One region of the Rhodococcus sp. NPDC056743 genome, then DNA from elsewhere that is predicted to be linked to it. Evidence: riboswitches for the same ligand, from Rfam matches in the RefSeq annotation. Region 1 holds a riboswitch; each other region holds the start of a gene.
The links. A riboswitch is a leader RNA that binds a small molecule or an ion and turns the genes downstream of it on or off. The one in region 1 is predicted to bind S-adenosylmethionine.
Positions count from the first base shown of each region.

Region 2: it holds a riboswitch for S-adenosylmethionine, as region 1 does, so the genes downstream of both, ACFRFQ_RS29550 (LLM class flavin-dependent oxidoreductase) here and ACFRFQ_RS10070 (aminotransferase class V-fold PLP-dependent enzyme) in region 1, are expected to answer to the same signal.
Region 3: it holds a riboswitch for S-adenosylmethionine, as region 1 does, so the genes downstream of both, ACFRFQ_RS21835 (LLM class flavin-dependent oxidoreductase) here and ACFRFQ_RS10070 (aminotransferase class V-fold PLP-dependent enzyme) in region 1, are expected to answer to the same signal.
Region 4: it holds a riboswitch for S-adenosylmethionine, as region 1 does, so the genes downstream of both, ACFRFQ_RS02515 (putative leader peptide) here and ACFRFQ_RS10070 (aminotransferase class V-fold PLP-dependent enzyme) in region 1, are expected to answer to the same signal.

Region 1 is NZ_JBHTZI010000004.1:11,638-17,345, forward strand. Features, by position in the region: gene ACFRFQ_RS10060 (BCCT family transporter) at 1-910, opposite strand, end outside; gene ACFRFQ_RS10065 (hypothetical protein) at 1,407-1,733, shown strand; SAM riboswitch class IV at 1,944-2,058, shown strand; gene ACFRFQ_RS10070 (aminotransferase class V-fold PLP-dependent enzyme) at 2,113-3,435, shown strand; gene ACFRFQ_RS10075 (hypothetical protein) at 3,566-4,180, shown strand; gene ACFRFQ_RS10080 (hypothetical protein) at 4,225-4,569, opposite strand; gene ACFRFQ_RS10085 (hypothetical protein) at 4,662-5,039, opposite strand; gene ACFRFQ_RS10090 (CGNR zinc finger domain-containing protein) at 5,103-5,681, shown strand.
Region 2 is NZ_JBHTZI010000016.1:80,306-86,013, reverse strand. Features, by position in the region: gene ACFRFQ_RS29560 (MFS transporter) at 1-605, opposite strand, end outside; gene ACFRFQ_RS29555 (NtaA/DmoA family FMN-dependent monooxygenase) at 675-2,069, opposite strand; gene ACFRFQ_RS29550 (LLM class flavin-dependent oxidoreductase) at 2,099-3,178, opposite strand; SAM riboswitch class I at 3,183-3,275, opposite strand; gene ACFRFQ_RS29545 (ABC transporter substrate-binding protein) at 3,456-5,096, opposite strand; tRNA gene ACFRFQ_RS29540 (tRNA-Phe) at 5,344-5,420, opposite strand; tRNA gene ACFRFQ_RS29535 (tRNA-Asp) at 5,491-5,564, opposite strand; tRNA gene ACFRFQ_RS29530 (tRNA-Glu) at 5,700-5,708, opposite strand, start outside.
Region 3 is NZ_JBHTZI010000009.1:222,045-227,752, reverse strand. Features, by position in the region: gene ACFRFQ_RS21840 (NtaA/DmoA family FMN-dependent monooxygenase) at 1-1,036, opposite strand, end outside; gene ACFRFQ_RS21835 (LLM class flavin-dependent oxidoreductase) at 1,054-2,283, opposite strand; SAM riboswitch class IV at 2,371-2,484, opposite strand; gene ACFRFQ_RS21830 (MFS transporter) at 2,649-3,821, opposite strand; gene ACFRFQ_RS21825 (hypothetical protein) at 3,821-3,970, opposite strand; gene hisB (imidazoleglycerol-phosphate dehydratase HisB) at 3,967-4,581, opposite strand; gene ACFRFQ_RS21815 (histidinol-phosphate transaminase) at 4,578-5,708, opposite strand, start outside.
Region 4 is NZ_JBHTZI010000001.1:579,547-585,254, forward strand. Features, by position in the region: gene ACFRFQ_RS02495 (amino acid ABC transporter ATP-binding protein) at 1-88, shown strand, start outside; gene ACFRFQ_RS02500 (ABC transporter substrate-binding protein) at 124-1,095, shown strand; gene ACFRFQ_RS02505 (FAD-dependent oxidoreductase) at 1,106-2,221, shown strand; gene ACFRFQ_RS02510 (GNAT family N-acetyltransferase) at 2,218-2,751, shown strand; SAM riboswitch class I at 2,839-2,933, shown strand; gene ACFRFQ_RS02515 (putative leader peptide) at 2,943-3,032, shown strand; gene ACFRFQ_RS02520 (ABC transporter substrate-binding protein) at 3,200-4,840, shown strand; gene ACFRFQ_RS02525 (ABC transporter permease) at 4,843-5,708, shown strand, end outside.

The sequences.
Region 1 (5,708 bases):
GTTCCGGAAGGGCCTGTACGTAGCCGCCGAGGTTCTGCACCCAGGACTGGAGAAGGAACAGTGTGGGGCCGAGGACCAGGACGAACAGAGCAAGGGCCGCAGCCAGGATCATGTTGATGTTGGAAAGCCACTTCAGTCCCTTGGTGACACCGGAGACCACCGAGAACGTGGCCATGCCGGTCACGATGACGATGATGGCGACGACCAACCAATTGTCGGTCTCCACCCAGCCGAGGTAGTCGAGGCCGGCGGTGATCTGCTGCACACCGAATCCGAGCGATGTTGCAACGCCGAACAGGGTGCCGACGATCGCGACGACGTCGATGGCGTGCCCGATCTTGCCCTCGATGCGAGCGCGTCCGAGTAGGGGTTCGAGGAGCCACCGGATCGACAGGGGGCGACCCTTGCGGTACGTCATGTACGCCAGTCCGAGACCGACGACAACGTAGATCGCCCACGCGTGCAGGCCCCAGTGGAACATTGTCAGTTCCATGGCTTGATTTGCGGCCGCGTCGGTGGATCCTGCTACCCGGCCCGCGACTGGCGGGTCCACGTAGTGTGAAAGTGGTTCGGCCACTCCGTAAAACACCAATCCGATGCCCATGCCGGCACTGAAAAGCATGGCAAACCACGACATCATGCCGAATTCGGGTTGTTCGTCGTCGCGGCCGAGTCTGATATTGCCGATCCGGCTGATCGCGCAGTAGAGGGCAAAGACCACAAATCCGGTGGCGGACAGGATGTACCACCAGCCGACGCCATCAGTGATGGCGTTGTTCAGGCTTTGGAACGCGTCGGCCGCAGTTCCGGAATAGATCACGGCAAAGGCGATCAGCCCGAAGATCGCTATCGATGCCGGGACGAATACGGGTTTCCGCAATCCCCTCCACGCGCTTTTGACCGCAGTCATCTCGCTCCTTCACACAGTTCAGCGTGCTTATCGCCACTTCGGCGGCCACAGGTCGCGTAGGTGGGCAAACGCTCGCACCATCGCAGTAAAGACCGGGCTATTGCTTTGCATTCCAAACTAACGGCAGGCTTCCGGCAACTCAACTCAACGAAAGATGGTGCATTGTCATGACATTTGCTTCCTCGTCGCCGGAATTTCGCTGTAAAATGTTGCACAGTAGCAACATTGGTCTGCATTTCAGAGATGGAACGACGAATTCTCTTGGGGCTGAGAGGGGATGTCGATCTCATGTGATTCAGCACTGTCAAGCGATTGTCAAGTTCGGCGAAACTCTTTGTCGGTCAGATGCTTAACTCGCAATTTCCCGCAATATCAATGATGGGCGGGGTCGATACCGAAACGTGACTGTGACGGTCGCAACTATGTACGCCGCCGCCCCTTTTCCGGCTCGGCCAACGGGTCGATATTCGCACAGTTCCGCTGTATCGGTGCGACCATGGTGACTATGGAGATTCAGGATGCAGTGGAGCAACTTCGCGCAGAGTCCGGTGTTGCGAAGATCTTCTCCGAACCCTACGAGACCAGCGATGGAACGACGATCATCGCGGTTTCACGCCTGCATCGGCGATGGCGCGGCGACCCGATTGCGGTGCCCGTTGGAGTGTTCTCCATTCGGGACGGCAAGGCGCTATGGGTGCCGGCAACGGATCAGTCGAGAATTGCGTTGTTGGGGGAGGTTATCGGATTGGCGGCCGCCGTGATCGCAACACTGGCGGTTCTTCGTCGACCGCCGTGGCCGGACTTGTCGATTCAGGGCGAGTGACGCGGCAGCGTGCAGGCCGACAGCCGGGTCATGTTGCAACATAGGGACATTCGACGCGAAATTCACTCGGTTCATTGTCGAAGAACTGTCGGCGTAGCTCGACCAGGAGACGTGCCCTTCACCTCGTGTGCCGAACGGTCGGCCGGCCAGGAAAAATTCTTCATCCCTCCGAGTTGACAAGCCGCCGGAGTCCTGCCATTCTCGTTTGCAGGTCACGAGTACCAGTGTTCAGCCCCGGCTTGCTGGTCGGCAACCCTCCTCCGCGGTGGGGTGCTCCGGGTGACGACCCGGCTGTATCCGAAAACGGATTCGGCAAGCGCGGACTCTTCCGGGAACATCACCCGAACGAATGAGTCCTTGAACGTGAGGATTGTCTTCGATGACTGCTGTTCTGAGTGCCGATACCTGCACCGCTCCCATCGCCAACGTTTCCGGCGCCGACCTGCAGGTTCCCCTCGTCCAAGGTGGCGAGTGTTCCTATGCGAACTTCGACTACGCAGCGAGCGCGCCGGCATTGGCCCAGGTCACCGACCGTATTGCGGAACTTCTTCCCACCTACGCCAGCGTCCACCGTGGTGCCGGATACGCCTCCCGGATCTCCACGCTGACCTACGAGAACGCTCGCGAATCGGTTGCACGCTTTGTGAACTGCGCCGACGATCAGGTTGTCGTCTTCACCCGCAACACCACTGACTCGCTCAACCTCCTCGCTCAGTCCGTGCCCGGTAGCACCGTCGTTCTCGACATCGAGCACCACGCAAACCTGTTGCCCTGGAACGACGCTCGTATCGTCACGGCCGCCGATACCGTCGAAGAAACCATCGAGCGACTGATCGCGGAGCTGTGCACCAAGCCCGCCGCGCTCCTCGCCATTACGGGAGCGTCCAACGTGACCGGCGAGATCCTGCCGATCGCACGCCTTGCGGACATTGCGCACCGTTGTGGTGCACGTATCCTCGTCGACGCTGCTCAGTTGGCTCCCCACCGTCGTATCGACCTGCAGGAATGTGGAGTCGACTACCTCGCGTTCTCCGGTCACAAGCTGTACGCGCCCTTCGGTGCCGGCGTCCTCGTCGGTCGCCGTGACTGGCTCGACGAGGCCAAGCCGTACCTCGCCGGTGGCGGCGCTGTCCGTGAGGTGACCATCGAGTCCACCGAGTGGGCCTGCGCTCCCGCCCGTCACGAGGCCGGTTCGCCCAACGTTCTCGGTGCTGCTGCAATCGCCGCAGCCTGCGACGCGCTGACCGCGCTCGACTTCGATGTGATCGCGGAGCACGAGAAGGCGCTTACCGCTCAGCTGACCGACGGACTGGATGCCATCGCGGGCGTCAACCTGCTCCGCTTGTGGGCCGATGCTCCTGACGCCGTCGGAATTGTCACCTTCACCGTCGACGGATACGAAGCCGGCGAGGTTGCCGCCTTCCTCTCCGCAGAACACGGTATCGGCGTCCGCGACGGACGCTTCTGCGCGCACCCGCTGCTCTCTCGTCTCGGCCTGTCCGGCGGTGCCGTCCGCGCCAGCCTCGGATTGGGCAGCAGTTCTGACGACGTGGATCGCCTGATCAACGCCGTGAGCATCCTGGTTTCCAATCAGCGTGATTGGAACTACGAGAAGACCTCCGGTGCATGGAATCCCGTGCCCGAGACCCGCACTTTCCTTGGTGGCACCGCCGGCGACGCCGGCGCAGCCGAATGCGTCTGAGCTCACATCCGGATGCACTGACTGAAATAGGCAACTAACATGGCAGGCATGGCAACTGCGACGTTTGGAATGTGTACGAGCTGACGATCGTCTCGCGCTCACCCCTCCCTCCATACTTTCGGAGATACACATGTCTTCTATCGCATCACACTCCCTGCACGTAGCTGTTGAGCTGACCGGATTCGGCCACCATCCCGCCGCCGAAGGGGCTCCCGGAAACCTGCCACTCATCGGCGCAGACTACTGGGTAGATCTCACCGAAGGTGACACCCTTCTCGATCTGACGGCCTTCCCTGTCAATGTCATTCGAATCCGCGCCGCCGACCTGCGTGACGCGCAGGCTCAGCGAGCCCAGATCCGTGCAGCGATTGCCGAGGACGGCCGCGATCCCGACTCCGTTGCAGTATTGGTCGATCTCGAAATCCTGATTGCCCCGGAAGCGCGCGCTGCGCGTAAAGAGTTGGCGCAGTTGGACAGTGCGCTGAGCGTCCCGCGAGTCCCGGCTTCGCTGCACTACGTCGGTACGCCGTCCGGGCTCGGCAGTTTGATCGCCGATATTCGGGCTGCCGACGTCGCAGATGGTGTGACCTTGCTCCCGTTGTCGCTGCCTCGCACTCTCGAACATCTTGTCGGCGAGACCATTCCGTGGCTACAGTCGCGGGGTCTGGTGACTCCGGCCACCGCAGTCGACGAGGTTCTCGGTCGCTTCGGGTTGCCGCAGCGTCAGCGCACTCTCGCGTCCTGAAGGTTATTGCGTGCGCCACGCCTACGCTGGATAGGCGCTGATCATCATGCGCCGGTGCGCCCTTCGAGGTGCTCTGCGATCAGATTCTCGACGTGTCCGGGATCGCGCGGAGTGAACGACACCGCGCCGCGGCTGGTGAGTGTGAGAACGACGGCTGTGTCTTTCCACGGCCGGAGCAGGTCCAGGCTGTACCACGAGCTGAAATCTGTTGTTCCCCAGATTCGTAGGCGTCCGCTCAGCCATGACATGACTCCGAGGTCGACGGATTGGATCTGCGAGTACGGAACGTACTTACTGACAAACGGGAAATAGTAGTGGCGGATCGTGACGCCCTGATCGTCGAGCCGGACCGTTCGGTCCTCGTAGATTGTCGATGCTCCTGCACTCACAGTGATAACCCGGCTCCTGCTGGTCGATGCTCTGTTGGTTACCCAGAAACCAACCATACAGTCTCTATTGGAGCGGGCCGCAAGCTCGGGCGTTAGGCGCTGGTGGGCCTTGACACTACGAGATCACTCACCGCGATCTGGGCGTTGCCGATTGCCATCTGAACTGGTTCGCAACTGCTCGATGCTCGGGCGAGGGCAAGAACCGCCGTGAGTAGCGCCGCGTCGGGTTCTCCCTCGTACGGTCCGCTCTGGACGTCGAACTTTCCAGCGCGCAACTGCTTTCGGGCATTGATTCCAAGTTGTGAAATGACCTCGTCCATCGCGGTCAGGCACTGGGCGAGCGCGCCGATCGACCAGTAGAGATCGGCAGCGACGACGGGTGTCTGCGATGCCACGGTGCCGGCGCGGCGCAATCGGTGGTGAGTGTCTCGGAGTATCTCGGGCAGCCTGTGGTCTGCGCAATGTTCCATCCCGCCGCCTCCGTAAGGTGTAAAGTTAGGTTATTCAATTACGGTAGGGCAGGACGGTAAGGGATGCAAGTAGTTTTAGACGATTACGTCGCCGGTGCGTCGTTTGCGACCGACTTGGTCAATACCTCGCCCCGCGTGTGGGTGGAGGCAGGTGACGCGTTGGCTGCCCCTCAGGCGCTTCACGATCTACTGGACGAACATGGACTCTCGCCGGATGCGCTCACCAACGGACGTCGGCTTACCAGCGGTGAACTTGCTGAGGTCAAGGAACTCAGAGAGGGGATTCGTTCGATTCTCGATGCTCCGACTTCTGATGAGCTCGTTGATCGCACTCATCGACTCCTGCAGACCGTCCCGCATCACGTCCGACTCGTGCCTGATGCCCGGTCCGACTATCGATGGAATGCGGTACCGGACAGCAGAATCAATCTCGCCGGCGAACTTGCGCTGTTGATCGGCTACTCGTTGCTGGGGACTCTGCGCACATTGGGGTACGAACGATTCCGCCCATGCGCGTCGCCGACGTGCAACGGGGTGTTTGTCGATACAAGCCGGGGAGGGCGACGCCGCTACTGCATGCCGGCGTTGTGTGGCAACCGAATCAACGTCGCGAATCATCGGCAACGACAGCGTCGTACTTAGTCGCTGTGATTGCCCGGTCGATAGTGA
Region 2 (5,708 bases), on a different contig from region 1:
GTTGCAGCCGCCAGCAGGCAGAGCCCGACGGGATCGATCGAGGCCCCGGACCGGGTAGTGCGATCGCGGCGCAGGAAACGAAACGCCAGAATCAATGTGACGACCGCGAACGGCACGTTGACGACGAGGAGCAATCGCCACCCGAAGTCCGGGTCGAAGTACTTCAGCAACAGACCACCCAGGATCGGTCCGGACACCCCCGCAAGACCGCCCGCCGTGCTGTATGCACCCAACGCCTTCGCCCGCGACTTCCCGGACACCCGGTCTGTGATGATTCCGAGCACCTGCGAACTGATGGTGCCGGCACCGATCCCCTGCCCGAGTCGAGCCGCGATGATCATCGACGGGTCCGACGCACACGCCCCGAGAATTCCCATGACCGCGAACATGCTCAGCCCGAACAAGAACAATCGCCGACGCCCGACGACGTCACCGAGTCTGCCGGCCGGAACCAGTGCCAACCCGAAGGTCAACGAGTAGCTCGCGAGGATCCACTGCACCTCGGAAGTGGACGCGTCCAGTGACGCCCGGATCGACGGCACTCCGATTCCGAGCACCGCCGAATCGAGGAGGGTGGTGAACCCCGCGGCTACGCAGACGATAATCTCCCAGCGGACGGCCGAATCGAGCTTGGTGGATTCGGGCGCCGCTGTGACTGTGTGGGACAGGACCCGCTACCCCGCAGCTTCGGATGCGGCGCGACGCGTGAGCGGCGGACGCAAACCGAGGTGCCCGCGCAGCGTCGAGGTGGAGTACTCGGTGCGATAAGCACCGCGCTCCTGCAACTCCGGAATCAGCCAGTCGACGATCTCGTCAAGCCCGGTCGGTACCAGGTACGGCGAGATGTTGAATCCGTCCGAAGCCCCGTGACGCACCCAATGCACCAACTGGTCGGCGACCTGACCGGGGGTTCCGGCAAAACCGGATCGCTGCGACGTCTCGATGGCAACCTGACGCAACGACAGGTTCTTCGCCTCGGCGAGCGCCCGCCATTCACGCGCAATCGCGATGGGGTCGTTGCCGTCGCGGGCCGCTCCCCTGGTCTCGGACACCGGCCGAGCAACCGGATCTTCCTCGGGCAGTGGACCGTCCGGATCCCGATCAGAGAGGTCCTTACCCCACACCAACCCGACGAGAGACAGTGCCGTCTGTCCGGTGTACTGGCCTTCGAGAACCCACCGGACCTTCTCCTCGACCTCGGACTCGTTCTCCGCAAGCACAATCTGGGTACCCGGGAGAATTTTGACATCATCCTCGGGCCGCCCCGCTGCCCGCAACCTCGCACGGATGTCGTCGGCAAAATCGAGCGCATCATCGAAATGCGTTCCATGACGCGAGAAGATGACGTCGGCATGTGTCGCCGCGAAATCTCGCCCGCTCGGCGAATCGCCGGCCTGGAAGATAACCGGGTGCCCCTGCCGACTCCGGGGAAGCGTCGGCGTCACGGAGATGTCGAATTGGGAAGTCTGCCTGCGTACTTCGCTCACCGCACCCGGCGCCGACCAGTTCTCGGACACGCGGGAATCCGAGACTGCGGCGTCTGCCCACGAATCCCACAGTGCCCGTGCAGTTTCGATGAACTGGCCGGCCCGTTCGTAGCGCAGAGCGTGATCGAGGAAACCGCCACGGCGGAAGTTCTCACCCGTCCACGCATTGTCGGTGGTCACCGCATTCCACCCGGCCCGGCCGTCGGAGAGAAGATCGAGGCCGGAGAGCCGGCGTGCGAGGTCGGCAGGTTCGTTGTACGTGGTGTTCTGCGTCGCGACCAGCCCGATCTTGTCGGTAATACCGGCCAGGGTGGCCAGTTGCGCTATGGCGTCGGGTCGGCCGGCGACATCGAGATCGAGAATCTTGCCGTTCTGCTCACGAAGGCGCAGGCCCTCGCCGAGGAAGAAGGCGTCGAACAGTCCGCGCTCGGCGGTGAGAACCAACCGCCGGAACGTCTCGAAGTCGATTTGGGATCCGCTGGCGACATCGGACCAGATGGTGGTGTGATTGACACCTTGGAAGAAGACGCCGAAATGAACATGAGCGTCGGGTCGAGGCACGGCGGAGCGTGATGCAGTCATAGCCGAAATATCCTTAGCACGAAGTCAAGTCAGGAGGAATGAGCAAATCGATTGACGGGCCGTTGCAGGCCGAGGTTGCCCCTCAGCGTCGAACCCGGGACCGGACGTCGTGTCAGGCTGTCCTTGGACAAGGCCGGAAGGACGAACTTCGCCAGCACCGGAAGGTCCTCGTCGATCACGAGCGGATGGAAGTGAACACCGTCGAGATCCCCGGCCAGTTCCTTCAACTGCGCCGTCGAAGCCACTGGGTCGCCGGCCAGAATCAGGCGGCTGCTTTCCACGGCTTCACCGTGCGAATTCAGTTCGGCCAGTCGCTGCGCCGCAGACAGATTCGGTGTATCGAAGGCCACGTCGACTTCGGTGATCACCAATGACGCGCCCTCATCGCGCGCATTCGCCGCTGACCGTGCGATTGCATCGACCGAATCACCGGAAACGAGAACGACGTCCGCCTGACGCGGATCGATCGCGCCGTACCGTCCGAACACCACCAACTGCCCCTGCGGTGGCCGCGGAACGATCGCCGGGCCTTTCACCGAGAAAGTGTCACCCTCGAAGTTCACGTAGTGCAGACGGTCCCGCTCGAGGAACCGACCGCTGGCGTAGTCACGAACGACGGCGTCGTCCTCCCATGAATCCCAGAGATCGGTCACGACGGTGATCGAATCCCGTTGTTCTTGGCGACGCGCCGATTCCGTCGACACCGGCGCCCTCCCCCAAGCCTTGGCCGCCGCCTCGTCCTCGACGGGTACGGGGAGCCAACCGCCGCGTCCACGCGAGGAATAGTCGAGCGTCGCCAGTTGCGACGACGTGTGGAACGGTTCGGCATACGTGGTGCCCACAACCGGAACCAGCCCGATCGTGCTGGTAGTGGCGGCAACGTACGACGCCCTCGAGACGGCGTCGATACGGCCGACCACGTCACCGGCCGGCGGCACGATGGAATCGTCGAACGTCGCAAATGTGAATCCCGCATTCTCGGCGGCCGCGACACGATTACGCAGAGTCTTACCCGTGAGCAGTTGGTCCGGGCGATACGAGCTCCGACGCCAGGCAGCGGGGTGGGTACCCTCGCCGTCCAGTTCGATACCCACGGCAAATACGGTCATGCGTCCTCCATCGGTCCTGGCGGTAGCACCCAAACTCGAAGAAGGGGGGTTGCTGCGGCGTCGTCGAGCCAGGTCTCTCGGCCACTCTGGATGGTGACTGCAATCTATGTCGACCATGACAGACAAGTCAAATTCGATTATTCGAATTACCTTGACTAGCAACATATTTCAAAAGAATCACGATGATCGAAAGGGTTGCATGTTCATGCGATCGGACCGGACATGACAAAACCCCGCCCGACTCACGTCGGACGGGGCTCTCGGGTTGCGTGTGACGCTACTTAGCGCCCATCCATGCCTGATCGAACAACATGATGCCCGTTGCAGTCGGAACCACGCCGTGCACGTTCTTCTGCCAAGCCCAGAAGGAGGCCAAGCCACCGACCGGAGCCGACGGAACCGTTTCGTTCCACAGGGTCTGGATCTTGCTGATCACGGCCAACGCCGACGCATTGTCCTTCGTCTGCTGCAGATCAGCGATCAACTGATCCATAGCGGGGTTGGCGTAACCCGCGGTGTTGGACTTCGAGGTGCTGTTGGTGGTCGAGTACAGACCGAGATCGGGAATCGACTCGTACAAACCGATACCGGCGTGAGCGAGGTCGAAATCGTTCTTGACGTAGACGTTCTGAACGATGTCGCCGGCGTTGTTCGCAAGAATGAGGTTCACCTCGAACCCGACGGCCTGAAGCAGAGACTGCACAGCCAAACCGATCGCATGGTCCTTCGGCTCGCTGAGCACAATGTAGTTGAGCGTGCCGTTGTATCCGTCGGCCTTGGCCTGGCTCAGAAGTTCCTTGGCCTTGGCGGGGTCGTACGCGATCCCCGGGGTGTCGACGTGCCACTGTGACGTCGTGCCGAACAGTTCCGATCCCGGGAGTCCTTCACCGTTTTCGGCGCGCTGGTCGATCAGCTCCGGATCGAGTGCATAGCCGATAGCCTGGCGGACCCGGACATCTGCGCCCGGTCGACCTTCACGGTTGTTGATGATCTCGGCGCTACCGGCGTTGAGTACGTCGATGTAACCGGGATAGCCGGCGGATTTGGCGGAGTTGATTGCCGACGTCAGACCACGAATGTAAGCAACGTCCAGCTGACCACTGTTCAGGGATTCGAGATTGGCCTGCGGGCCGTTGAGCGCAACCATCCGAAGCTGCTCGAGCTTCGGAGCACCACCGTAGTAGGCGGGGTTGGCCTTGAAGATTCGCTCGACGCTCGGGCTGAACACGCCTTCGGTGAACGGTCCGGCACCGACCGCGGTGAACTTGTCACCCTGCTGCGAGCTGGGAGCGACGATCATTCCGTGGCCGAGTGCCAGCATCGACGGAAAACGCATCCACGGCGCACTCAGATTGAAGACCACGGTAGCGGCATCCGAGGCTTCCATCGAAGCGACCGAGGCCAGCCACAGTTCTGCGCCGTTGCCCTTACCTGCGTTGTACCGGTCGATGCTCGCGATGACGGCGTTGGCGTCGAGTGCAGTGCCGTCGCTGAACTTCACGCCGTCACGCAGCTTCAGGGTCCAGGTCTTGCCGTCGTCATTGGTGTCGAGGGACTTGGCCAACTTCGGTTCGAACTCTCCGGTCGCCGTGTCGTAGCTCACCAGAACGTCGTACACCGCTGCCAGAGCTTCGCCGCCGGAACCGCCGCGCGCTGCAACCTTCGTCGGATCCAGGGAGGACGCGAGAACCTGGACACCGTACGTCAGTGTTCCGCCTGCGACCGGCGTGCCGGCATCGCCCTGTTCGTTGATCATCCCGGTGACGATCGACGCCGATCCGGTGTCACCGTCGGTAGTGCCGTTGCCGTCGTCATTGCTTGCGCACCCGGCAAGCAGAATGCCGGCTCCGAACAATGCAACTGCGGTACGGCTGAATTTCCCGATGCGTCGGGACCTCGAGTGAGACACGTCGACCATCACTTCCTTCTTGCGCAGAGAAAGTAGGACCGGACATCGTGAGACGGCCGGACCACCCGCACCCCTGAAATGGGTGCTGCGGGTAATAGTGATGCTCGACAATGAGTGATACACAGCACGTTCCCGCTGACCGGAACCAATTCGACGGAATCCGACCGATCAGTTCCAATAACCGCGGCGAACAATAGAAAAAGCTCCAGCTTCACTGTTTTGAAAACAGGAATCTGGAGCTTAATTTATCGAGTTGTGGTGGCCAGGGCCGGGATCGAACCGGCGACCTTCCGCTTTTCAGGCGGACGCTCGTACCAACTGAGCTACCTGGCCGGACGGCACCCGAACCGAATGCCTATCGCACTGCATTGTTCCCAGCCTATTGACTGAGAACAATGCTTTGCGACCCTGACGGGACTCGAACCCGCGACCTCCGCCGTGACAGGGCGGCGCGCTAACCAACTGCGCCACAGGGCCTTGCTTTTTCCTTGCTGTGAAACCGTACTACATCTTCTCGCTGCTCCCAAACCACTGTCCTAGCTGGGTATTTCTGCAACTCAAAGCGTGTCGTGCGGGTCAAACCATACTGCATCGTTTCGCTTTCGCAAAACGTACCCCCTA
Region 3 (5,708 bases), on a different contig from region 1:
GGTCCTGGTGAATAAATGCTTTGCCTTGAATGATGGGAACTGCTTCGGGATCCGGCGCGATGTCGGGCAGCGGACCTTCGGGGTCATAGGCCGAGAGATCGCGGTTCCAGATCTGTTCGAGCAGAACCAGCGCAGTCTGGCCGGTCACCTGCTGGTTGCGAATGTCCCGATACTTCTCGATCGCGTCCGCCTCGGACGTCCCGAGGACAAAACTCGCAGACGGCAGAATCTTGATGTCACCCGGCTCGCGTCCCGCTGCGATGGCGCGTGTCTTGATGTCGCGGTAGAACTCCACGGCATCTGGTAGATCGCCGTAGGGCGAGAAGATCGCATCGGCGTTGCCGGCAGCAAAATCGCGCCCCTGTGGAGATACACCAGCCTGCAGGATGACCGGTCGGCCCTGGGGGCTCCGCGGCACCGTAAATGTTCCACTGACATCGAAATGTGATCCGTGGAAGGCGAATTCACCGGCATCGGGTCGAGCGAGGAATCGGCCGGAGTCCTTGTCCGCGACAATGTCGTCACTGTGCCACGAATCCCACAGTTCGCGGACGAGCGCGAGCGTCTCTTCCGCACGCTCGTATCGCTGCGAACGATCCAGGTATCCGCCGCGGCGGAAGTTCTGCCCCGTGAACGCGTCGAAGGACGTGACAACATTCCACGCCGCGCGGCCACCGGACAGCTGATCGAGTGTCGCGAATTGACGAGCCAATTCGTACGGTTCGTTGAACGTGGCGTTGATGGTGCCCGCCAGGCCCAGATGCTCCGTGACCGCAGCCAACGACGCTAGCACTGTGAACGTATCGGGCCTACCGATGATGTCCTGATCGAACACCTGCCCGGCGCGTTCGCGCAGTGCGAGGCCTTCTGCGAGAAAGAAGAAGTCGAACTTGCCCCGCTCCGCCGTCCGTGCTGTGTGTTCGAACGAATCGAATTCGATCTGGCTGCCCGCCTGCGGATCCCACCACACCGTGTGGTGGTTCACTCCGCCCAGGTAGGCACCCAGAATGACCTGCTTACGCTGCTGAGAACTCATGATCGGTTTCCTCTGGTTCAGGCAGCCGGAGTACCGGCGGCGTAGCGGTTGGGGACATTAGTGGGCAGTCCGAGCACGCCGCGAAGATTTTCCTGCGGATACTCGGTGCGGAACACGCCGCGGTTCTGCAACTCCGGGACCAGCCGGCCCGAGATTTCGTCGAGATCGTCCACCGCGACCCCGGGACGCAAACGGAACCCGTCGATTCCCTTCTCCTGCCACGCGATCAGGAGATCTGCCAAGGCCGACACCGATCCGGCAAAAATGTAGGCATCGGAACGGTATTCGTCGCCGGACAATGCATCCAGACGATCAAGGCGATCCTGCCCCGATTCGCCGTCCGCGTCGAGGAAGACGACGATGTCTGCGTACACACGCAGCGTCTCGCCCCGACGCCCAACACGTTCCTGCGCCGCGTTCACTTCACCGATGATCAATGCGACCTGCTCGGTGCCTGTTGGCGTCACGAAAACCAGATCAGCTGCCCGAGCGGCCAATTCGTAGGCAACGCTCTGGTGCGCCAACGCGGTGACGACAGGCTGCCCCTGCGGAGGTCGCGGCGTGATCGACGGTCCCCGAACGGACAGATACTTACCTTCGAAATCGATGGTGTGCACCTTGTCTCGATCGATGAAGCGCCGCTGCGCCACGTCACGGATCTCGGCGCCGTCCTCCCAGCTGTCCCAGAGGCGCCGCACGATATCAGCGGCCTCCGCCGATTCGTCGAACAGATCCCGCACGAAATCCGGAAGCACACCCGCGACGATCGACTCCCGGTCCTGCTCGCTGAGCTCCGGAATCGATCGTCGTCCGAACTGTCCGGACTCGAGTGCCGACGCCGAGACCTTCACCTGCCATCCCGCTCGACCACGTGAGGTGTAGTCCAGTGTTGCAACAGCTTTGGAGACGTGGAACGGTTCGGTATGCGTCGTCGTGACGGTCGGAACCAAACCGATGTTGCGAGTGACCGGCGCCAGCCTCGCGGCCACAAGGTGCGCGTCCAATCGGGCTCGAACCTTGTCGACGGCGTTGTCAACCGGCCCGAAGGGATGCGCAGTCGGCACGGAGAGGCTGTCTTCGATGGTCACGAAATCGAGCAGCCCACGCTCGGCGGTGGTCACCAGGGATGTCCAATACGACGCGCTGAACAACTCGCTCGGACGCGAGTGGGGTTCTCGCCACGCAGCGGGATGCCATCCGGCGCCGTCCAGCGCGACGGCTAGGTGGAGAGGGGAGGTTGACGTCATCAGGCGAAACTCCTGTTCGAGGACTACTCGGGAGCGCGCAGTATCGGCCGCGAAATCACCAGCACCTTCGCTGCTGGTTCGTGCCACGACTGCCGCTTGCGACACACACCGCGTGTGCCGCCAGGTGTGATTCCGGGGCACCCCATCGGCATGAAGGGTTGCCGTCCAGCTAGCCGGTCCTTGTTGCTGGAGCTCTGCACCTGTCGTCGAGGTTACGAATGTCCGGACAGGCCGGCAATCCAACCGGATCGCCACGTACTTCCGGAAAGCCGCCCTACCTCAGACGATCACAGGAAAAACAGTTTCATTCTCGACGATTCGAAAACAATCGCCCGCGCCCTGATCGACACGAGTCGCCGGTAACGCTACGCCCGTCCGGAAACCCGCGCCCCGATGACTCTGCCGCCCGCAGCAAGGGCTGGGATCAACGCGACGGCAGTTGCCGAGACGACAAACACCCACGTGTATCCCGCTGCCGAGGCCACAAATCCCAGTGCAATCGCGCCTATTCCAGTGCCGGCATCGTAGGCAATGTTCCAGATCGCGCTGGCCGATCCGATTCGTTTCGGCCCTGCCGCCGAGAAAGCCATGACCAGGGATTCATTCTGTACCGCACCGAATCCGAACCCGAAAAGCACTGCAGCACCGATCAAGACCACTGTCGCTCCGTTGTCGACACTCTGGGCGAACAGGAGGAGACCGACTGCTGCCGACACCAATGCCGGCGCGAGCATCTTGCCGCTACCGAACCGATCGGAGATCAATCCCGCCGAGTATCGACCCACCAACATGGACGCACTGGCCGTCGCCAGCACCACGCCGGCAATCGCGGCGCGATCCGAGATTGCGATGGGCAACAGTGAGGACAGGCCGCCGAACGACGCTGACACGCACGCGAGCGCGACCACGGGAACAAGAACCGTGAACACACTCACTCGCGCGGACGTGCCCGTGGGTTGAGCATGAAGTTTCGGCAACCGGCTTACGGCAATCACCGCGAGCGCCGGGACCACAGCACCCAGGATGAAGACCGGCGTCGCCGACCATCGTGCCGCTATCGCCAAACCCAGTGGCAAACCCGCCATTTGAGAGGCCGCAATCGCAATGCCCTGCGCGCCGGTAGCTCGGCCCAGGATCCGCCGGGGCGCCAATTCCGCAACCAGCGCGCCGCCTGCCACCGTGAGCAATCCGAATCCGATGCCGCGCACCGCCGACACGGACAACGCCGCAATCGAATCGGAAGAAATCAGCAGCACCAGCGACGGCGGCCCGAGCAACACGCACCCCGCAGCGAGCACGGGGCGATAGCCACGGGTCCGCAATAACCGCGGCACCAGCAGCTGCGTCAGCACAGTGGTCGCCATGAAGACGCCCGTCACGGCCCCGGCCAACGCGTCGGAACCACCGGACTGGGCCACCACCAGCGGAACAACCGGAAGCAGTAGGGACCAGCCACCAAAAGCGGCAGCCGCCATGACCAGGACACTGATCATGCCCGGGGTTCGGAGCAACCCCGGGGATGATGTGCGTTCGACCATCAGATGCGCAGCGCGCCCGCAACCGCCGCCAGAATTGCCAGTGCCAGAAGAATTCCCGACGCCAATTTGTTCACCTTGAACATCGAATACGCTCCGCCCACAGCGATTCCCGCACCGATGAACAGCAGATAGGTAAAGAGGACGCTCACAGGGTGCCCTTCGTCGACGGCACGCCACTCACGCGCGGATCCGGCTCGACTGCCTCACGCAGAGCGCGAGCAACAGCCTTGTACTCGGCCTCCGTGATGTGGTGCTGATCGCGTCCGTACAGAACCCGAACATGCAGCGCGATACGCGCATTGAGCGCGATCGACTCGAAGACGTGGCGATTGATCACAGCGTGGTACGGAACTCCGGGGTACCCGCCGATGACGGAATGCACCATGTAATCCGGTTCCCCGGTGTGCACGCAGTACGGCCGGCCGGACACGTCGACGGATGCGTGCGCGAGGGTTTCGTCCATCGGGATGAAGGAATCGCCGAAACGGCGAATGCCCTTCTTGTCTCCCAAAGCCTGACCCAACGCTTGACCGAGAACGATGGCGGTGTCCTCGACGGTGTGGTGAGCGTCGATCTCGACGTCACCCTTGGCCTGAACATTCAAGTCGAAGCTGGCGTGAGTTCCCAGAGCCGTGAGCATGTGGTCGAAGAACGGGACGCCGGTGGAGACGTCCACGATGCCGGTCCCGTCGAGGTTCAATTCGACGACGATGCTGGATTCCCGCGTCGTTCGTTCGATCCGCGCAATGCGATCGCTCATACCGTTTCTCCTGCGTTGGTGAGTTCTGTACCGGCGATCTCGTCACTGGCTTTGATGAACGCGTCGTTCTCGGCTTCGAGTCCGACAGTGGCCCGCAGATATCCGGGGATTCCGATGTCGCGGATGAGGACGCCGCGATCGAGGTAGGCCTGCCAAGCAGCGGCGCTGTCGGCGAACTGGCCGAACAAGATGAAGTTCGCGTCACTGGGAATCACCCGGAACCCGGAGTCCGCCAGCGCCTTCGACACTCGATCACGCTCAGCCGACAGTGCGTGCACGCTGGCGAGGGTCTCGTCGGCGTGACGCAGCGCTGCCCGCGCGGCAGCCTGGGTGACCACCGAGAGGTGATACGGCAAGCGCACCAACAACAGTGCGTCGATGAACGCGGGAGCGGCAGCAAGGTAACCGAGTCGGCCACCGGCAAACGCAAACGCCTTACTCATCGTGCGCGTGACCACGATCTTGGCCGGGAACTCGTCGATGAGCGTCATCGCACTCGGCGCAGCGGAGAACTCCGCGTATGCCTCGTCGACGATCACGATGCCCGGAGCGACCTCGAGGATGCGTCGTAGTTCCGCGATGCCGACGCTGTGTCCGGTCGGATTGTTGGGACTCGTGACGAAAACGACGTCCGGTCGACGCTCCGCGATTACGGTGACGGCAGCATCCACGTCGAGCGCGAAGTCGTCGCGGCGGAATACCTCTACCCACTCGGTGTCGGTGCCGTCGGCGATGATCGGGTGCATCGAGTACGACGGCACAAAGCCCATCGCGCTGCGTCCCGGACCGGCGAAGGCCTGAAGCAGTTGCTGCAGGATTTCGTTGGATCCGTTGGCGGCCCACAGATTGTCGACAGTGACCGGCACACCCGTCTGCTTCGACAGGTAGGCAGCCAGATCCGTCCGCAACGCCACAGCGTCACGGTCGGGATAGCGGTGCAGCTCCTTTGCGGCCTCACGAACGGATTCAGCGACGTCGTCGATGAGCGCCTGCGTCGGAGGGTGCGGGTTCTCATTGGTGTTGAGCTGAACGGGAACCGTCAACTGCGGAGCACCGTAGGCGGACTTGCCGCGCAGGTTCTCGCGAAGCGGGAGCGCGTCGACCGAAATCGACGCTCCGGGAACCGC
Region 4 (5,708 bases), on a different contig from region 1:
AGTCATCGTCGAGCAGGGCCCACCGTCGCAGGTGATCGACAACCCGGTTCACGAACGGACCAAAGCTTTTCTCTCCCGCGTCCTCTGACGCGTCACAGACACATTTCCGAAAGGCACACACTGATGTTTTCCCGATCCCGCCGCGTTACTGTCCTGATCTCGGCTCTCGCCACAGTCGGACTGCTCAGCGCAGCCTGCAGTAGCGCGGACGCCGAGTCCGACGGTAGCCAGGTCACCGCCGCCGCGGGTTACAACCTCACTGCGGAGCAGAATCGCATCACCACCGACAAGGTGGATTCCATCGCTGCCGAGGTGCCCCAGGAAATCCGCGACCGCGGCACGCTGCGAGTTACCGGCAGCGCCGGTTCCGCTCCGCCGCTTCGCTTCTACGCCGACGACGACACGACGCTCATCGGCTCCGAAACCGACTTCGCCTACCTGATCGGCGACGTTCTCGGGTTGAAGGTGGACCTGCAGACAGCCGACTGGGCACAGAACTTCGTTCGGATCGACTCCGGGGAAGCCGACGCGTTCATCTCCAATGTGACTGTGACAGAGGAACGTAAGGAGAAGTACGACTTCGCCACTTACCGACTCGACACCCTCGCGTTCGAAGCCAAGAAGGGTGCCGGGGTCTCCATCAAGGAGCCCAAGGATATTGCCGGGCTGAAGATCGCGGTGGGATCCGGCACCAATCAGGAAGCGCTGCTGGTCAAGTGGAACGAGCAGAACGTCGCCGCCGGTCTGGCCCCCACCGACATCTCCTACTACCAGAACACCACCGACTACTACCTGCCCCTGCAGTCCGGCCGGATCGACGCTTACTTCGGACCGAACCCGTCGTCGCAGTTCCATGCCAAGCAGTCGGGTGAAACCGAGGTGGTCGGTGAGTTCTCCGGGGCCGGTGACGCCTTGCAAGGGCAGATCGCCGTGTTGGTGAAGAAGGACAACGGACTGATCAAGGCAATCAACGACGCCATCAACCACGCGATCGAGAACGGCACGTACCAGCAGATTCTCGAGCGGTGGAACATCACCGGCGAAGCCGTCGACACCTCCCTGATCAACCCGCCCGGACTCCCGAAGACCAAGTGAGCCAACGTCGATGAGTGAAATTCTCGATGTAATCGTCATCGGCGGCGGACTGGTCGGGTCCTCAGCGGCCTGGCGGCTCGCCGCCCGCGGACGTCGCGTCGTCCAACTCGAGCAGTACGCACCAGGGCACAAGCACGGCGCGTCGCACGGCACTTCCCGGATCTACCGACAGGCGTACGACAATCACCTGTACACGGGGTTGGCGGCATCGGCTCTCCCGCTGTGGCGGGAGCTTGAAACCACGACGGACATCGGCTTCCTGGAGTTGACGGGTGCCATCGATCACGGCCTGCCGCAGGCTGTGGTCACCAAGGCGCGGGTGCTCGCCGAAGCGGGCATCAAGGGTGAGATCCTCACTCCCGCCGAGGCATCCGATCGCTGGCCGGGCTTGCGATTCGACACGACAGTTCTGCATCACCCCGATGCGGGCAGGCTGCATGCGGATCGTGCCGTCGTAGCGCTCGAAGCGGGTTCACGATTCGCGGGAGCCGACGTACGCCACGGCACGCGCGTGCTGACAATCGCGGAGGCGTCGTACGGCGTCGACGTGATCACGGACAGCGGGACTTTGAGAGCTCAGCACGTCGTTGTTGCAGCCGGCGCCTGGACTGCGGAATTGATCGACCGAAGCCAACTCGGCGGCCAGGTCGTGTTGCCGACCCTGCGTACGACGCAGGAACAACCGGCGCACTTTGCGCCACTCGATCCGGGAACGGCGTGGCCGAGCTTTGTGCATCATCCCGGCGCGGAGCTGAGCACCGCCGGAATCTACGGACTCGGATCAGAGGACGGAATCAAGATCGGCGAGCATGCGACGGGGCCGGAAGTGACTCCGCAGACTCGTAGCTACATCCCTGATGCCGACGGCGAGCAGCGTCTGGTCGAGTACGCCGAGGCCTGGTTGCCCGGTGTCGATTCGGCGCAGGTCGAGTCCTTGACCTGCCTGTACACCAGTACCCCTGACAGTAATTTCGTGATCGACCGGGTTGGCGCCGTAACTGTCGCCGCGGGATTTTCCGGGCACGGATTCAAATTCGGGCCGGCGCTCGGCGAGCTGGTGGCCGATCTGGTGGAAGGAAAGGCTTTGTCACCGCAGGAATTCCGGTTGGGGGTGCGTCTCTCATGACAATCGAGATTGCGGGAATCGGCGGCGTAGAGGTGCGGCCGGTCTTGCAGGACGATCCGCTGGCCGCTCCGCTCATCGAGGAATTGGCAGTGGAGTACAGCTCACGGTACGGCGGCACTCGTGACGAGGTGTTCGAAGACCTGACAACGTATCCGGCCGAGGAGTTTGCGCCGCCACAAGGTGCATTGCTGGTTCTGACTCTCGGGGATCAACCGATCGCGGGTGGTGCGTTCCGCCAATTCGATTCCGATACTGCCGAACTCAAGCGGATCTGGACGTCGGCCTCCTTCCGTCAGCGTGGTCTCGGAAAGGTTGTCGTCAGGGAACTGGAGGCCGAGATCGCCGCTCGGGGTTATCGGCGGGTGTTTCTCACGACCGGTCCCCGTCAACCCGAAGCGGTTGCCCTGTACCTCTCGTGTGGATACACGCCGCTGTACGACACCGCGCTTGCGCCTCTCGAGGTGGGAATTCACCCATTCGACAAGAAGCTGCACGTTCGGCATGACTACGACCGGAGAGTGCCGGCATGAGCGCGGAGGAGTTCCCGAAAATGTGGCGTACGCTGCAATTCCTAGTGAGCAAGTTGACAATTCGCGATCATCTCGTAGACTTGCGAACGACCATCTCGAGCGACAGAGAGACCTGGCTCAATGAAGTCGCAGCAACCCTTCGCGTCATCGCGTGAGGGTGCTACCGCCAGGATCGATGGAGGAATGCAGCAATGAAGGCAGTTGAAGGCGGTTTCGATACCGCGTGGTCGCGCCGTCACGTAGACCTGTGCCGCACAGCAGGATCGTTCTGTACTCACTGACCATGGCAGCGATGTTCGCATCGTAGTGTGACCCTGGTCAGTATCTCGAGGCCCCCGCAGTTGGGTAAGCCTGTTTTCTATTCTCTTCGTAGCTGATTCGTGCTTGGTTACCCCGTTGTCCGGTGGTGACAGGCGCGCTTTTCCGCATGCCTCATTAGGAGTTCTCGGTGTCTTCACGCTCAATCGGTGCACGCTCACGTGTCACCGTCGTCGCCGGTATCGGCGCTATTTCGGTCCTCGGCACCGTACTTGCCGGTTGCAGCACCAGTAGCGGTGACACCAGTGCAGACGCCGGTCCCGCCCAGTCGGGCGGAACCCTCCGCTACGGACTCTCCACGGCGCCTACCTGCGCAGACCCGGCTCAGGCGGGCACGAATCAGACCGTGTATGTCACTCGCAGCGTGGTGGATTCGCTGACGGATCAGAACGTGGAGTCCGGCGAGATCACGCCGTGGCTTGCCAAGAGCTGGGACATCAGCCCCGACGCCGCAAGCTTCACATTCAAGCTGCGCGACGACGTCACCTTCAGCGACGGCACTCCGGTCACCGCGGCTTCGGTCAAGAAGAACTTCGATGTCGTCAAGGATCTGGGCCCCAACGCCGCACTGGCGAAGAGTTATCTGTCCACCTACACCGGCACCGACGTCATCGACGAGCACACCGCAAAGGTGAACTTCTCGGGACCCAATGTGCAGTTCCTGCAAGCAACTTCGACGCCGCAGCTCGGAATACTGGCGGATTCCACCACGGCACTGCCGTCGGAGCAACGTTGCGCCGGTAATGCCGTGATCGGTTCCGGTCCGTTTGTCTACTCCGATTGGCAGCAGGATCGCTCGGTCTCGATCAAGAAGCGAACCGGGTACAACTGGGCGTCGGACGCAACCGCGCACCAGGGTGAGGCATACCTCGACGGCGTCGACTTCACCGTCGTTCCGGAGTCCGGAGTTCGGGCCGGCAGCGTTGCTTCCGGCCAGCTCGACGCGGTCAGCGACGCGTTGACGCAGGACGCTCCCCAGATCGAAGCCGCAGGCGGGCGGGTCCTGACTCGTCCGAATCCCGGAATCGTGTTCTTCTTCCAGCCCAACGTCAGTCGCGGAGTTCTCGCAGATCAGGCTGTCCGACAAGCGATCATCCCCGCCATCAACCGGCAGGAACTCGTCGACACGGTGCTGGATCCGAGTTTCTTCCCCGCGACGAGCCCGCTGGCGCACACCACGCCGCTCTACGCAGATCAGTCCGGAGTCGTGACCTACGACGCGGACAAAGCCGGAAAGCTGCTCGACGCAGCGGGGTGGAAGACCGGCTCCGACGGAATACGTGAGAAGGACGGCCAGAAGCTGACTTTCGCGATTTCCTTCAGTCCGGTGTTCGCCGGCAACCAGGCAATCCTCGAGCTGGTTCAGCAGCAGCTCAAGAAGGTGGGTGTCGACCTGAAACTCAACCTCCTGTCCAACGGGGAACTGACCGAGAAGCAGAACTCGGGTGACTACGACGCCGTCTACTACAACGCCACCCGCGCGGATGCGGATATCCTCCGGACCACCTTCGGTGTCGAGGGCCGAAATCTCAACAAGCGTGCCGCAGATCCGGAGCTCGACAAGGTCCTGACGGAGCAGTTGGCAACAACCGACTCCGCTGCGCGTGGTGAATTGGTCAGTGAAGCGCAGGAACTGATCATCGACCGTGGACTGTCGATTCCGACCATCGAACTCTCGCAGGCAGTGGGAGCCGGAGCGTCGGTGCAGGACCTGAACTTCGAGGCGTCCTCACGTCTGCAGTTCTACGACGCATGGTTGTCGGGTAAGTAATCATGACTCGATACGTACTCACCCGACTGGGCCAAGCCGCACTGGTCCTCTGGGCGGCCTTCACCATCTCGTTCGTGATTCTCTTTCTGTTGCCCAGTGACCCGGTCAGCATGGCGGCAGAATCGTCGGGGCAGGGTGTTGCCGTGGATCAAGCTGCGCTCGATCAGCTTCGGGCACGATACGGCTTGGACCAGTCGGTGTGGGTGCAGTACTGGACGTCGCTGACAAATGCACTTCGCGGCGATTTCGGTACGTCGATCGCGACCGGCCAATCGGTCACCGATGCGATCTTCTCGGCCTTGCCGAGCACGCTGGTACTGGCCGTCACCGGGCTGGTTCTCTCCGTGGTGTTCGGAGTGACGATTGCCTTCTTCGCGACGTACACCCGCAAGCGATGGCTCGCGAATCTGTTGTTCTCGCTGCCGCCACTCGGAGTGGCTGTGCCTACCTTCTGGGTGGGACTGATTCTCCTGCAGCTCTTCTCGTTCCGGTTGCACATCTTCCCGGCGTTCGGTGACAAGGGCTTCGCGACAGTGATTCTCCCGGCAATCACCTTGGCCATCCCGACGGGTGCCGTGATCGCTCAGGTGCTCACGACCAGCCTGCAGTCGACGCTGCGTTCACCGCATGCTGAGACTGCGTACGCAAAAGGGGCAAGCCGTTGGCGGGTTCACACCCGTCACGCGTTGCGACTCGCGAGCATCCCGGCATTCACCATCGCCGGCGTGCTGGTCGGAACATTGCTCGCCGGTTCGGTGGTTGTCGAGACGGTGTTCTCCCGCGCCGGCGTCGGTCGTTTGACACAGACTTCGGTGATGGCGCAGGACATCCCGGTGGTTCAGGGTGTTGTCGTGTTCGCCTCCTTGGT